2 regions of the Paenibacillus sp. 4624 genome follow, and region 2 is predicted to be linked to the other one. Evidence: riboswitches for the same ligand, from Rfam matches in the RefSeq annotation. Region 2 holds a riboswitch; the other holds the start of a gene.
What was found. Region 2 has a riboswitch for FMN ahead of ABIE27_RS09365 (DMT family transporter). Riboswitches for the same ligand answer to the same signal wherever they lie in the genome.
Positions count from the first base shown of each region.

Region 1: another riboswitch for FMN. It lies ahead of ribD (bifunctional diaminohydroxyphosphoribosylaminopyrimidine deaminase/5-amino-6-(5-phosphoribosylamino)uracil reductase RibD); the one in region 2 lies ahead of ABIE27_RS09365 (DMT family transporter).

Region 1 is NZ_JBNDJR010000028.1:3,360-9,948, forward strand. It holds gene lysA (diaminopimelate decarboxylase) at 1-1,024, shown strand, start outside; gene ABIE27_RS30705 (peptidylprolyl isomerase) at 1,318-1,749, shown strand; gene ABIE27_RS30710 (hypothetical protein) at 2,020-3,348, shown strand; FMN riboswitch at 3,501-3,663, shown strand; gene ribD (bifunctional diaminohydroxyphosphoribosylaminopyrimidine deaminase/5-amino-6-(5-phosphoribosylamino)uracil reductase RibD) at 4,009-5,112, shown strand; gene ribE (riboflavin synthase) at 5,125-5,793, shown strand; gene ABIE27_RS30725 (bifunctional 3,4-dihydroxy-2-butanone-4-phosphate synthase/GTP cyclohydrolase II) at 5,898-6,589, shown strand, end outside.
Region 2 is NZ_JBNDJR010000003.1:375,207-381,795, reverse strand. It holds gene licT (BglG family transcription antiterminator LicT) at 1-316, opposite strand, end outside; gene ABIE27_RS09380 (amidohydrolase family protein) at 627-2,000, opposite strand; gene ABIE27_RS09375 (CGNR zinc finger domain-containing protein) at 2,204-2,776, opposite strand; gene ABIE27_RS09370 (DinB family protein) at 2,940-3,443, shown strand; FMN riboswitch at 3,527-3,677, shown strand; gene ABIE27_RS09365 (DMT family transporter) at 3,824-4,804, shown strand; gene ABIE27_RS09360 (amidase) at 4,998-6,506, shown strand.

The sequences.
Region 1 (6,589 bases), on a different contig from region 2:
ACGCATTCATTTTCACGGGAATAACAAAACGATCGAAGAGATCGAGATGGCGCTTGACGCTGAAATTGGATGCTTCGTAGTAGACAATTTTAACGAGTTGCACCTGCTCCAAGCTGTCGCAGCGGACAAAAACCGTAAAGTAAACATCCTCCTGCGTGTAACGCCGGGTGTTGAGGCGCATACGCATGAATATATTTCCACAGGGCAAACGGACTCCAAGTTCGGTTTTGATATCGGCAACGGTACAGCATTTGAAGCGATTGAACTTGCATCCAAACAATCCAACCTGGTATTGCTTGGTGTACATTCTCACATCGGCTCCCAGATCTTTGAGGTTGAAGGATTCCAGATGGCGGTTCAACGTGTTGCTGAATTTGCAGCAAGTGTATATGAGCGCCTGAATGTGGCATTCAAAGTTGTAAACCTGGGCGGCGGATTCGGAATTCGTTATATTGATGGTGACACGCCACTTGAAGTAGCTCAGTATGTGAAGGCCATTACCGATGCGGTAAAAAATCATTTTGCACAAATCGGCTATGCAGTGCCTGAAATTTGGGTTGAGCCAGGCCGCAGCATCGTAGGTGAAGCAGGTACAACGCTGTACACCGTTGGAACGAGCAAAGACATTCCAGGCGTGCGTAAATATGTAGCTGTAGACGGCGGTATGACGGATAACCCACGTCCTGCGTTGTATGAGTCCAAATATGAGGCGGTTCTGGCGAATCGTGCCAACGAAGCAGCAACAGAAACGGTATCTGTAGCGGGTAAATGCTGCGAGAGCGGTGATATGCTGATCTGGGATCTCGACTTGCCAAAAGTGGAGAGCGGTGATTTGCTTGCTGTAGCTTGCACAGGCGCATACAACTACTCTATGGCTAGCAATTATAACCGGATTCGTCGTCCAGCGGTTGTGTTTGTCAAAGATGGTCAAGGCGATGTAGTTGTACGTCGTGAGTCATATCAGGACATTATCCAAAATGACCTCGTGCCGGCACGTATTGGCAAACAGCCAGTTACTCGTTAATTCATCAAGCAGGGATCTGGAAAAGAAATACTCCATTTTTCTATATCACAAGTTCCTATAGCATTAGAAGAGGACGGAAGGGGCTCGCCCTTTCCGTCCTTTGTCATGAATATTGCATCTATTTGGTATGCTTATAGGCTTGTACTTGAGAGTAGAAAAATCAAAAAAATAGCTCTTTCTTTTGCGATTCGGCTCTTTTCGGTGTACACTAAGAAAAGTGCTGTAATGCTTGACCATCCGTTTGGTATTGCGTCACAATTACTTTGCTCAAAATTGAAAGGAGTCATTTACATATGGCGAAACAAGCGAAAATTAAAATGGCAAATGGCGGAGAAGTTCTGATCGACCTGTTCGATCAAGAAGCTCCAAATACTGTAGCAAACTTTGAAAAGCTGGCAAACTCCGGTTTCTATAACGGACTCGTTTTCCACCGTGTAATTCCGGGCTTCGTAGCTCAAGGCGGATGCCCTAGTGGTTCCGGTACTGGCGGCCCTGGATATACAATTAACTGTGAGATCAACCCGAACAAACACGAGCGTGGAACACTTGCAATGGCACATGCTGGCCGCAACACAGGCGGAAGCCAGTTTTACATCTGCTATCAACCACAACCACATTTGGACGGACAACATACTGTATTTGGTAAAGTAAGCAAAGGTATGGAGTTTGTTGATGCTTTCGAAGGTCGCGACAAAATGGAAACGGTCGAAGTGGTAGAAGTTTAATTTCAACTGAACCTGATCAACCGCATCAACTTAACCCCTGGTACATTCCTATTACGGAAGTATCAGGGGTTTTGTGCATTGTACAACCTTTTTGCATAATTGCCTTGCGATGTGTTATCAAAAATAAGCTTAAAGGAACTGGCGGGATGAGTTGGAAGTAGGTTATTCTAGCTATGTATAGACTGTTGAAACCGAATACATGAGGTTTGACAGCACACTGGATATTGAACTTACATGTTTTCAGAACTACTGTGAAAGGATGTTGTTACTTTGACTTTAGATGTTGTTCAGCAACTTAAATTACTTCAACATATTTATAGTGAGAGCACGATTTGGGACGAGGAGTTGCGTGCTTCAAGACAGACTGTGCCGGAGGACGTATCCACGGAGCAATTACAGGCATTAGAGGCTGCTGGACATGAGCCTAATCACTTTGTAAGACCGCAGCATGAGGAGACGATCCGGGAACTGAGAACATTGGCTGAGCGATGGACACTTCAGGAGGCTGCTCAGGCGTTTGTGGCTTCTCTATGGTCAGCGCCAATGATCTGGCGCTCACTTCTTACAGGAAAACTGATCGCAACCAGCATACCTGACCATGAATATAGTCCATATCCTTCCAGTCATAAGTGCCAGATCTGTGGTTTGGATGTAAATGACGGAGTAGATACTTCGCTACAGTGGTACTGGCGGATGACCAACGGCACACCGCTCGATGGAGATATATTTGGACATGTAATCGCTCTGAGAGAAATGGCCGCTTCTTCGCAGGAGCTTCCTGTTCCGAGTGAATATGATCGCTGGACGCTGCGCGCCGTATTAACGGTGCTGCGCAATCTGCCACCCAAAACTCGGTACAGCAAGGCTGCGGATGCGCTCAAAAAAGAACAACTCCTGCCTACAAAAAAGGTATATGTTTACCGTGACCTGCTTGAAACGCTGGCACTGGTCGGCATTCTGGACACGCCAGAACAGCCAGGAATGATTACAGCCTTCACATCGTATGCTGAACGCGACAAGAGACCTAATACCCGCGTTGAGGTACAAGCTCCCTTGGCATGGTGGGATTCATCTGTAGGAATCAACGAGCACAATCTGAACCTGATCTTCGGTGAACTCAATTGCAGTGATGTATCGCTTGAGGACAAGCCAGAACCGAATCCAATGGCGAGTGAAACCGTTATGGGTGCATTTGAAAGCAGACGAGGTGTGCGTACCAAAGCGAAGGTGCCGAAAAAATCCCCCGATGCCGGTACAGGTGAAGTGCAGCCTGGAGATGTATATGCAGTGAAGGTACTCAGTGGCTCTTGGGTTACTGTATACTGTCATGAAGTGAGGGACAAACGTGCGATTGTCGAATATCTGGATGGCGTGTTCCCCGATATGCCGGTAAAAGAAGACCTTATTCTGACCGTTCGTCCAAGGCCGGATGAGCGCTGGCAGTGCTCGGCCATCGGCATGGACTCGACCAGCTGGGTTAGAAGAGTAGCCCGGGATATGCCGGCTCCTGCTACGTCCCAGCCCAAACCTGAGAGTGTTCCGTTCCACGCTGCAAAGGATCTGAGGCACATGGCAAGCTGGTGTTTTCCAAACCTTTAGATTCATTTTTTCAATAGTTGATGAAGTCCGTGTCTCGTAGAGATGCGGATTTTGTAATATAAATGCTTATTAAAAGTTAGTATGTGACAAAAAGAAACAAAAATGAATTGATTTTTTGACATTAAAGTGCTAACATCCAATTAATAACGAAAGCGATCCTTCAGGGCAGGGTGTAATTCCCTACCGGCGGTGATGCGTGCGGGGGATTTATTTTCCACCCACATGGCAAAGTCCGTGACCTGTCTGCTTATAGCAGATGGCTGATCTGGTGTAATTCCAGAACCGACAGTATAGTCTGGATGGGAGAAGGAGTGGGTGTAGGCCAATAAGGTTGCACTCCGCATGAGTGATGTCGCATAACATTCAGCTCGTTTGGATGATATGTGTGGAAGGCTTGTTTATAATGAGTTTTCTGGTACATAATACCGTTATATAGAAACTCTTCACCTGATTTTGTTGTATATCATTCTTTTGCTAGAATGCGTATGCAATAAGGTATGTGTTTGTTTTCACTTACCTGTTAACTGGTTTTGGTGAAGTGTCGGTATTGGTGTGTTTCATCTCTCTTGCAGATGACAGTAGTCTTCCATCATCCCTACCTGAACAGATTGTTCGGTGGGGATTTTTTAGTTCAAGATTATAACCGTGGGGTGAACGGATATGGAAATGATCAATGATGAATTTTATATGGCGTTAGCACTGGATATGGCAGAACGGGCACAAGGACAGACTGGAATTAATCCTGTCGTGGGATGTGTCGTCGTTAAAGACGGACGGGTTGTTGGCCTGGGAAGCCATCTAAAACGGGGTACAGGGCATGCGGAAGTGCATGCCTTGAATATGGCTGGAAGTGATGCGGAGGGCAGCACCGTTTACGTAACGCTGGAACCTTGTAGTCACTACGGCAAAACTCCACCCTGCAGCGAACGTTTGATTCACGAGAAGGTTAAACGGGTGGTGGTCTGTTGTGAAGACCCGAATCCGCAGGTTTCTGGTACAGGCATTAGTATGCTGCGTCAACAAGGCATCGAAGTTGAAGTGGGTGTTTTGCGCGAACGCGGAAGACGTATGAATGAAAAGTTTATCAAGTTTATTACAACGGGCCTTCCTTTCGTTACCCTCAAAACAGCTTCTACGCTGGATGGCAAAATTGCTACGCGTAGCGGAGACAGCAAATGGATCTCCAACGAGCCGGCACGTGAAATTGTACATGCGCTTCGTCATCGTCATCAGGGCATTATGGTTGGCGTGGATACGGTAATCGCCGATAATCCCGAGCTGACCACCCGTTTGCAGGTAGAGGGCATCAGTCCGGTACGTATCGTGGTGGATTCCAAGCTGAGGCTGCCTGTAGGCTCCAAAATGGTCAAGGACGGTCTTGCACCAACGTGGATACTTACAACGGATGAAGCCAGTCAGGAAGCCGCTGAGCGTCTTGAAGCGTATGGTGTTGAAGTCATTCGCTGCGGGCCTGGACCACGCGTAGATTTGTTACATGGGCTGAGTAAGCTCGGAGAGCGGGAGATTGGCTCGATTCTGCTGGAAGGCGGCGGTACACTGAACGGCGCCATGCTGGAAGCGCGGCTCGTAGATCGTCTGCTGATGTTTATCGCTCCTAAGATTGTGGGTGGATATGATACCCCGGGGAGTTTCCGTTTTGAAGGCGTAGAGCGCATGAGTCAGGCCATCCAATTGCATCAGCTGGAGATTGAGCAAGTTGGGGATAATATTAGCATTGGCGGTATCCCGGTTTGGCCAGAATAGGAGGACGATAGCATGTTTACGGGCTTGGTGGAAGAAGTCGGTCAGATAAGGCGCATTGGCCGTAAAGGCGAGGCTCTGGTTCTGAACATCGCTGCTTCTGTCATTATGGACGATCTCAAAATTGGTGACAGTGTTGCGGTTAACGGGGTTTGTCTTACCGCAACTACGCTGGAAAGCGGAGGTTTTACCGCAGATGTCATGCCGGAAACGTATCGACACACCAATCTCAGTCAGCTTCAATCCGGCAGCAAGGTTAATCTGGAGCGGGCCATGTTGTCCGGTGGACGATTCGGCGGTCATATTGTGCAAGGACATGTGGATGGGACTGGGGTTATCGGTAGCATTACTCGGGATCAGAATGCAGTTGTTTTTGAAATCAGACCGGGTGACCATGAACTTTTCAAATTTCTAATTCCAAAAGGTTCGGTCACTTTGGATGGGATTAGCTTGACAGTGGTACAGACGACTCAAAGTTCATTCACGGTTTCGATTATCCCACATACGATTGGGGAAACGGTTTTAAATGTTAAAAAGACAGGAGATACCGTCAACATTGAATGTGATATTTTGGGGAAATATGTAGATCATTTGTTGCAATACGGCAAGGGTCATGCGGAAACGAAAACAGGCAAGCCAAGCAGTATAAGTGAAGAGTTTCTCTCCAATCACGGGTTTGCATAACTTATGAGAGACAAGGATACAACATAGAACTGGATTTAAATGATTAATAGTGCATTCGCATGAAAATGTAGTAATAAAATAACCGGAAACAGGAGGTGCAGCTAATGTCAGAACAATCCGAGCCATCCATTCTGGATTCAATTGAGGCAGCCATTTATGATCTGATGCGGGGTAAACCTGTAATCGTGGTCGATGATGAAGATCGGGAAAATGAAGGGGATTTTATTGCTTTGGCTGAAAAAGCAACCCCTGAGGTCATCAATTTCATGATTACCGAAGGTCGAGGTCTGGTCTGTGTTCCCATTACGCAGCAGCGGGCGGACGAATTAAATCTGAAACCGATGGTTCAGCAAAATACAGATTTTCACGGGACTGCTTTTACGGTCTCTGTGGATCACAAAGATACAACGACGGGGATCTCGGCGCATGAGCGTTCCATTACCGTTAAAGGCTTGATTGATCCGAACGCGAAAAGCAATGATTTTCGCAAGCCGGGTCACATGTTTCCGCTCATTGCCAAAGACGGCGGTGTGTTGCGTCGTGCCGGACACACGGAAGCGGCAGTGGATCTGGCGAACATGTGCGGCTCTTACCCCGCAGGAGTCATCTGTGAAGTGATCAAGGAAGATGGTACGATGGCCAGACTTCCAGACCTGCAGGAGATTGCACGCAAGCATGATCTGAAACTGATTAGTATTCAGGACATGATTCGTTACCGGAATGAGAAGGAGCAGCTGGTGCAACGTGAAGTTTCCGTGCGTATGCCAACGGACTTTGGCGAATTCCAGGCGGTGGC
Region 2 (6,589 bases):
CCACTGCAAAATTAATATGGTCCGTTAACGTTAGATATATATTTTCATTAAGTTCCTTGTTTAAGGACTGCTTGGCGTACTGAATGATACTATCGGATACACGAATATACTCCATCGGGATTTGTGCCAGCAGGGCATATAATTTACCTGTAACATTTTTGGATTTCAGAAAAAATTCTTTTTCAATCTTGACTGTGTCCACATCGTCTCCCTTTTTCTTCTGAAAACCAATGCCACTGCCTAAAAGCATCATCTCCTGGCGCCGTTCATTGACTGCACAGACGACATTATTGTTAATAATTCGTGTGATCTTCATCGGAATCTCCTTTTAAAATGAAACGTTAACAGAATTTAGCAACAAAAAAAGACCATTAATTATGCAGACATGAAAAAATACAATTCTTCATGTTTGCATTATCAATCGGTCTTGCCTGCTGATCAGTAACAATCCTGATTAAATTCATTATTAACTTATATGGCTATCTTAGTAGAAAGCGTTCTATTTGTCAACATAGCTTACTTCAACCCCAATATAATGTGAAAACAACCTACGAAAAACGGATTAGAAAAGAGCCGTATTGTGGATGAACGGCCCTTTTGCTTTATTTATTTTATAGACAGCTCTATTATGAGAAAACAACCCGATTCGCATCGGACATCCGATATTGCATCAGCAAATATTCCTTACTCTGCGTGGCTTTGCGCCGAATTTCATCCAGATCGACATGCAACAGCTTACCCTCTCGCTTCACAGGTTTTCCCGCAACAAAGACCGTATCGACATTAGACGGATTCGCAAACTGCACAACAGCACCAATCGGATCATGCACAGGGAAAAGGTTCAAGTCCGTCGTGCGAATCATGATCACATCCGCTTCTTTTCCCGGTGTAAGCGAACCTGTTTTATGCTCCAGTCCTAAAGCCCTTGCACCCGCGGAGGTTGCGAATCGCAGCACCTGGCTTGCCTGCAAACTGAGTTCACCCGGCATCTCACCCTGTTGCAAAAGGTACTCATTCGTTCTGGAACGCTCAGCTTGCAACGCAAATTTCATCTGTGAAAACATATCTCCACCCGTCGAAGTCACGACATCTACGCCAAGTGTTGGCGTACCCCCATGCTCCAAAAAGTATCCTGTAGCCGGGTAACCATGTCCCATCATCATCTCGACTTCAGGTGTGACCGACAACGAGGCTCCGCTGTCCGCGAGCATTTTGAATTCATCCATGCCCATCGTATTGCCATGAACAACATTAATGCGCGGGCTGAGTAGTCCTGCTTCATACATTCGACTGATTGAACGATCTACTGATCCCCAGCTGCCGAACCCGACATGCATCGAACAAATCGCGTCCAATTCTTCTGCAAGCTGGATGTCCTGCACCGTTGCATCCCAATGGCTAAACTCTGGTCCTCGAATAGCAAGTCCATAAGTGAGTAATTGATCATTCGAAGAGAAATATCGCTCTTTAACACCTCTAACATTTTCGGGATACGATAACTTGCTGTCTCGATTCCAATACGCCGTTTCCCCTGGTACACCATGGGCAAAAACAGCACGAATTCCTGCATCCCCGAGTCCTCGAATCAACTCATCCGTATGTTCAGCCGAATATGGCATACTCCAATCCAGTACCGTGGTGACGCCTGCATTAAGCGCTTCCAGAGATCCCAGCAGATTGGCGATATAGCTGTCCTGGGGACGAAGCTTGCTTCCCATAGCTCCATAGTACAAATTTTGCAGATAGACGGGGAGCGACCAGTTTGTTCCGGCTGTTTTGACAAGCGATTCCCACATATGCCGATGTGTGTCCACCAGCCCAGGCATAATAATCATACCTGAAGCATCGATGACCTCAATATCTGCATCGGATACCTCGATATTGGGCTGAATAGCTGCGATCAAAGAATCCTGAATAAGTACGTCTGCCCGGTTATACTGACCAATACGAGCATCCATCGATAATACACAACCGTTCTTCAAAAGATAACCTGTCCTCATGAGACACCTCTCCAATCGTAATGGTTTGTAAAATGATCTGATCCGCATTGCTTGTTCTTACATAAGATTTATGACTATATTTTTGCTAGTATATATACATTATATATCAATTGTCGATATTTATCAAATTCTGGAAGTGCTTCCTTCGACCATATGAAGATTCACGGATTATAAAGGTTGGACTTCGTTGGTGAACTTGATTATTATGTTTCACTCTTTTCCCCATTAGAGTTCAGTTTACGTTTAGCTCGAAAACGCCTAACCTTCATTAGATTGCCACACATCTTATCATCGCAATATTTCTGTGTTCTGCTCCGGGTATCATCATAGAAGATCCAGCGGCAGTCCGGATTGTCACAGGATCGAATTCTCTTTCCTTCGCCCTCTACGAGTGTCATGGCAAAATCAGCGGCAACCTCCGCCATCACCTGAACCCAATGTGCATGGATGGGAACCAGTGCAACTTCCAATCCTTGTTCCTGTAATACTAATCGTCTGATGACTTCCCCCGCCCGCATAAAATCGTTCAACCAAGCTTGATCCTTCTCAGTGAAGGGCGTTCCGATAGACAATCGAATAGCCAGAGACTGTAAATCATCTCTAAAACTTCTCATTGTGAATTCCTCTTCAATCGAAGCCGGTACTGGCGCTTCTAATTGCCACCGATTTAAAAAGTCTTGCTGCCAGCTTGCGTTTCCCAGCCTGTCTTCTGATCGATCCCCACCACGCCAATCATGATAATCACTGTTTACAAAATCAGTCCATAATCTATCCATAAGAACCCCCGTTTAATGTAACAATCTAAATTAGATAAAGATGGTTACATTCATTAAAATTGTGTTATATTAATTGTAACCATTTCAACCCATATTAGCTAGTTACCATCATGATGAAGCAAGAACGAGATGAGTCTGACAAGAGAGGAATGAAATTCAAAAAATGAAAACAGTCACCACAGCACTAGATGTATTGGTTATTCAGAATGAAGATACCTGGGATCAATGTAACTGGATCGTCCCATTGTCAAAAGCTCTTGAGGGACTGAACGCCGAACAGGCTGCCTGGGTTCCGACTTCAGGTGGACTGAGCATATGGCAACTGGCCAATCATATGTTTTATTACAACCAACGGATTTTGGAACGTCTTCAGGGAAAAGCACCGTCTGTACCCGCTGCTGATTCAAACGTAGCTACATTTGGTATTTCCGGTGATCCTTTGAATGAAGCTGGCTGGAGCAAGCTTATGGAACAAACCACTAAACTGGCTGAGCAGTTGCGCGATACCCTTGCTACATTACAGGAAGCGAAACTTGAGGAAGCTTATATGGATTCCGAACAAAACTGGGCTCAGACGCTTGCCCGCTGGGTTCTGCACGATGCTTATCATGCAGGTCAGATTGTGCAGTTGCGGAGGCAACAGGGATGCTGGAGTATTGTTTTCTAAAAAAACACTTGAACTGATAGCGTTTACAGGAATAAGATGAAATTCATAAGGTTACAACTTGTTCAATACACTAATTAATTGAATAGGATCTTCGGGGTAGGGTGCAATTCCCAACCGGCGGTGATGTTCTTATAGAACCAGCCCGCGACTCGCTGTCAATGATGACTACCTGGCAGCGACTGACTTGGTGAAATTCCAAGGCCGACGGTACAGTCCGGATGAGAGAAGATCAACACAACGGCAAGCCGTATTTGGGAAGTCTTTTTCCCTGACGTCTTGTCTTTGAATGATCCCCCGTTTATTTGGCGTACGCCAAGGACGGGGGATTTTGTCGATTTTGCCAACTGAAGATTCCGTGTTCTGACGAAGGAGTCCTGAATATGGAAAACACATCAACTGCATCAACAATGTATCGCAAGGAACGAAGCAACACCGGATTTTGGCTGGTTGTGCTAGGCGCAGCCCTCTGGGGCGTAGACCCCTTATTCCGCATCCTTTTGCTAAAAACGATGACTTCTACACAGATTGTTCTAATCGAACACATCATCGTCAGCCTTTTTGCCATACCCGTATTATGGAAATTTCGTGATGATCTGAAACAATTGCGTGCACGTCATTGGCTTGCTGTCATCTTTATCTCATGGGGCGGATCTGCGCTGGCAACGGTATTATTCACTTTGGCCCTTACCCATAACGATCCCAACACGGTATTGTTGTTGCAAAAAATGCAGCCACTTTTCGCGATTGTACTTGCGAAATTGTTATTAAAAGAAACACTCCCGCGTCACTTCGGCGGATTGTTCATCATTGCACTCGCTGGAACGTACCTGCTTACGTTTGGCTTCTCACTGCCGCTCGGCAGCTGGAATAACTGGATTCATGCAGGCAGCCTCCTGTCTCTTGGTGCCGCAGCTTTGTGGGGCGGTTCAACAGTCATGGGTCGGCTGATGCTGGGGCAGGCTCGATATGAAACGGTGACCTCCCTTCGTTTTGTCGTTGCCCTTCCACTCCTGATCTTCATGACCTGGAATGAAGGTGCACCTTGGACACTACCGGCTGGAACAGGGGCACAGGCTGCTGTTATTTTGAATATTCTTGGTCAGGCGCTTTTACCAGGTTTGCTGAGTTTACTCTTGTATTACAAAGGGTTGTCTTCCACCAAAGCTTCTGTTGCAACCCTCGCCGAACTCAGTTTCCCGATGGCCGGCGTGCTTGTAAACTGGATTGCATTCCGTACGCTGATAACCTGGGAGCAATTGCTCGGCTTTATCCTGATCTGGGTCGCCCTGTTTGCAATCTCCAAACAACAGGAACGTTCTATACCGATTGCTGAAGCTGCACCTAAACTTCGCACGGAGTAACTCATCTTCATGTGTGCAAGCAAATAAAGCACTGTTTCACCTTTCGAGGTGAGCAGTGCTTTTTCTTCTGTTGTTTTTCTTCTATCATGATGGCTTGTCGTTTTGTCTTTTGTCTGCCTAGGTGGTACGATGGCTTATGGAACTTGGAACAAGATATCAAGCAGGAACTATTTTCAGAGAGGAACGATTACTAATGTCTTCATTCTCATATACCTCCTATGACGCTATAGGACTCGCGGAACTGATTCGCTCCCGGGAAGTATCCCCGGTTGAATTGCTCGAAGCTGCTTTTGCACGTCTGGAAGAAGTGAACCCACAACTTAATGCCGTTATTCGTACATATGAAACTCGTGCCAGGCAGGAAGCCACCAATGTTCGTCCTGGAGAACAGCCATTTGCAGGTGTGCCGTTGCTGCTCAAAGATATTTCTCAATCCTTGGAAGGTGAATTTCTTACCTCTGGCTCACGACTATTTAGCGAGCATCGTGCTCTTCGCAACTCCAATTTCGTAACTCGTCTGCTCGAAGCAGGCTTTATTGTGATTGGACATACGAATACACCAGAATTCGGGCTAAAAAATATAACCGAGCCACGTCTACACGGGCCAACGCGCAATCCGTGGAATGTGAATCATTCACCAGGCGGCTCAAGCGGCGGTGCCGCTGCCGCTGTAGCATCAGGCATCGTACCGCTTGCCGGTGCAAGCGATGGCGGTGGTTCCATTCGAATTCCCGCTTCCTTCAGCGGTTTGTTCGGACTGAAACCAACACGCGGACGCACTCCCGTTGGTCCAGGTGTGGGAAGACAATGGCAAGGAGCCTCGATCGATTTTGCAGTATCTCGCTCCGTCAGAGACAGTGCTGCACTGCTGGATACTCTCCAGATTATCCAGCCGGAGGCCGCATTCCATACACCTTTATTCCCCGGAAGTTACTTGGCTGATATGAACTATCCTCACCAACGCAAGTGGCGTATCGCCTATACGACGGATTCACCTGTGGGCACACCTGTCAGTGAAGAGGCCGAAGAGGCGGTGATGAAACTAGTCCGCTTTCTGGAAGCTCAGGGTCATCATGTCGAGGAAAAGTTAAGTCCAGTCAATGGCGTACGCCTGATGGAAAACTATTATATGATGAACAGCGGCGAGATGGCTGCCATGATTTCATCCATGGAACACGGCTTGGGTCGTTCACTCACCGCAGATGATATGGAGATTGAGTCATGGGTACTGACTGAAGCCGGCAAAAAAGTATCCGCTGCTGAATTTGTGCACAGTTTGGCCGAATGGGACGTGGCGGCTGCGCAGATGTCTAGGTTGTTTGAAAGGTATGATTTTTACATCACACCTGTCAATGCTTTTCCCGCACCACGGGTCGGAGAGCTGACGCCACATGCGGAGCAGATTCAACATCTGATGACTATCAGTGATTTGGATAAAACAGCGCAACAAGAGCTGATTTATGAGATGTTCAAGCCGAGCCTAACGTACACCCCGTTCACACAACTTGCGAATCTGACAGGTCAGCCGGCCATTAGTCTTCCTCTGCATTTGACAGCAGACGGTTTACCAATGGGCGTCCAGGTTATGGCAACCAAAGGCCGTGAAGATTGGTTATTACATCTGGCCGGTCAGCTCGAATCAACGGAGTTGTGGGTTGGCATGGAAGCCAATCCCATGTTTCCAACCTCGACAAAAGCTTAAACATTTATAATTAGGGAAAGAAGCCAGCAGAACATAACTGTCTGGCTTTTTTTAATGGTGCAGAAATGACATCAAGAGTGTGA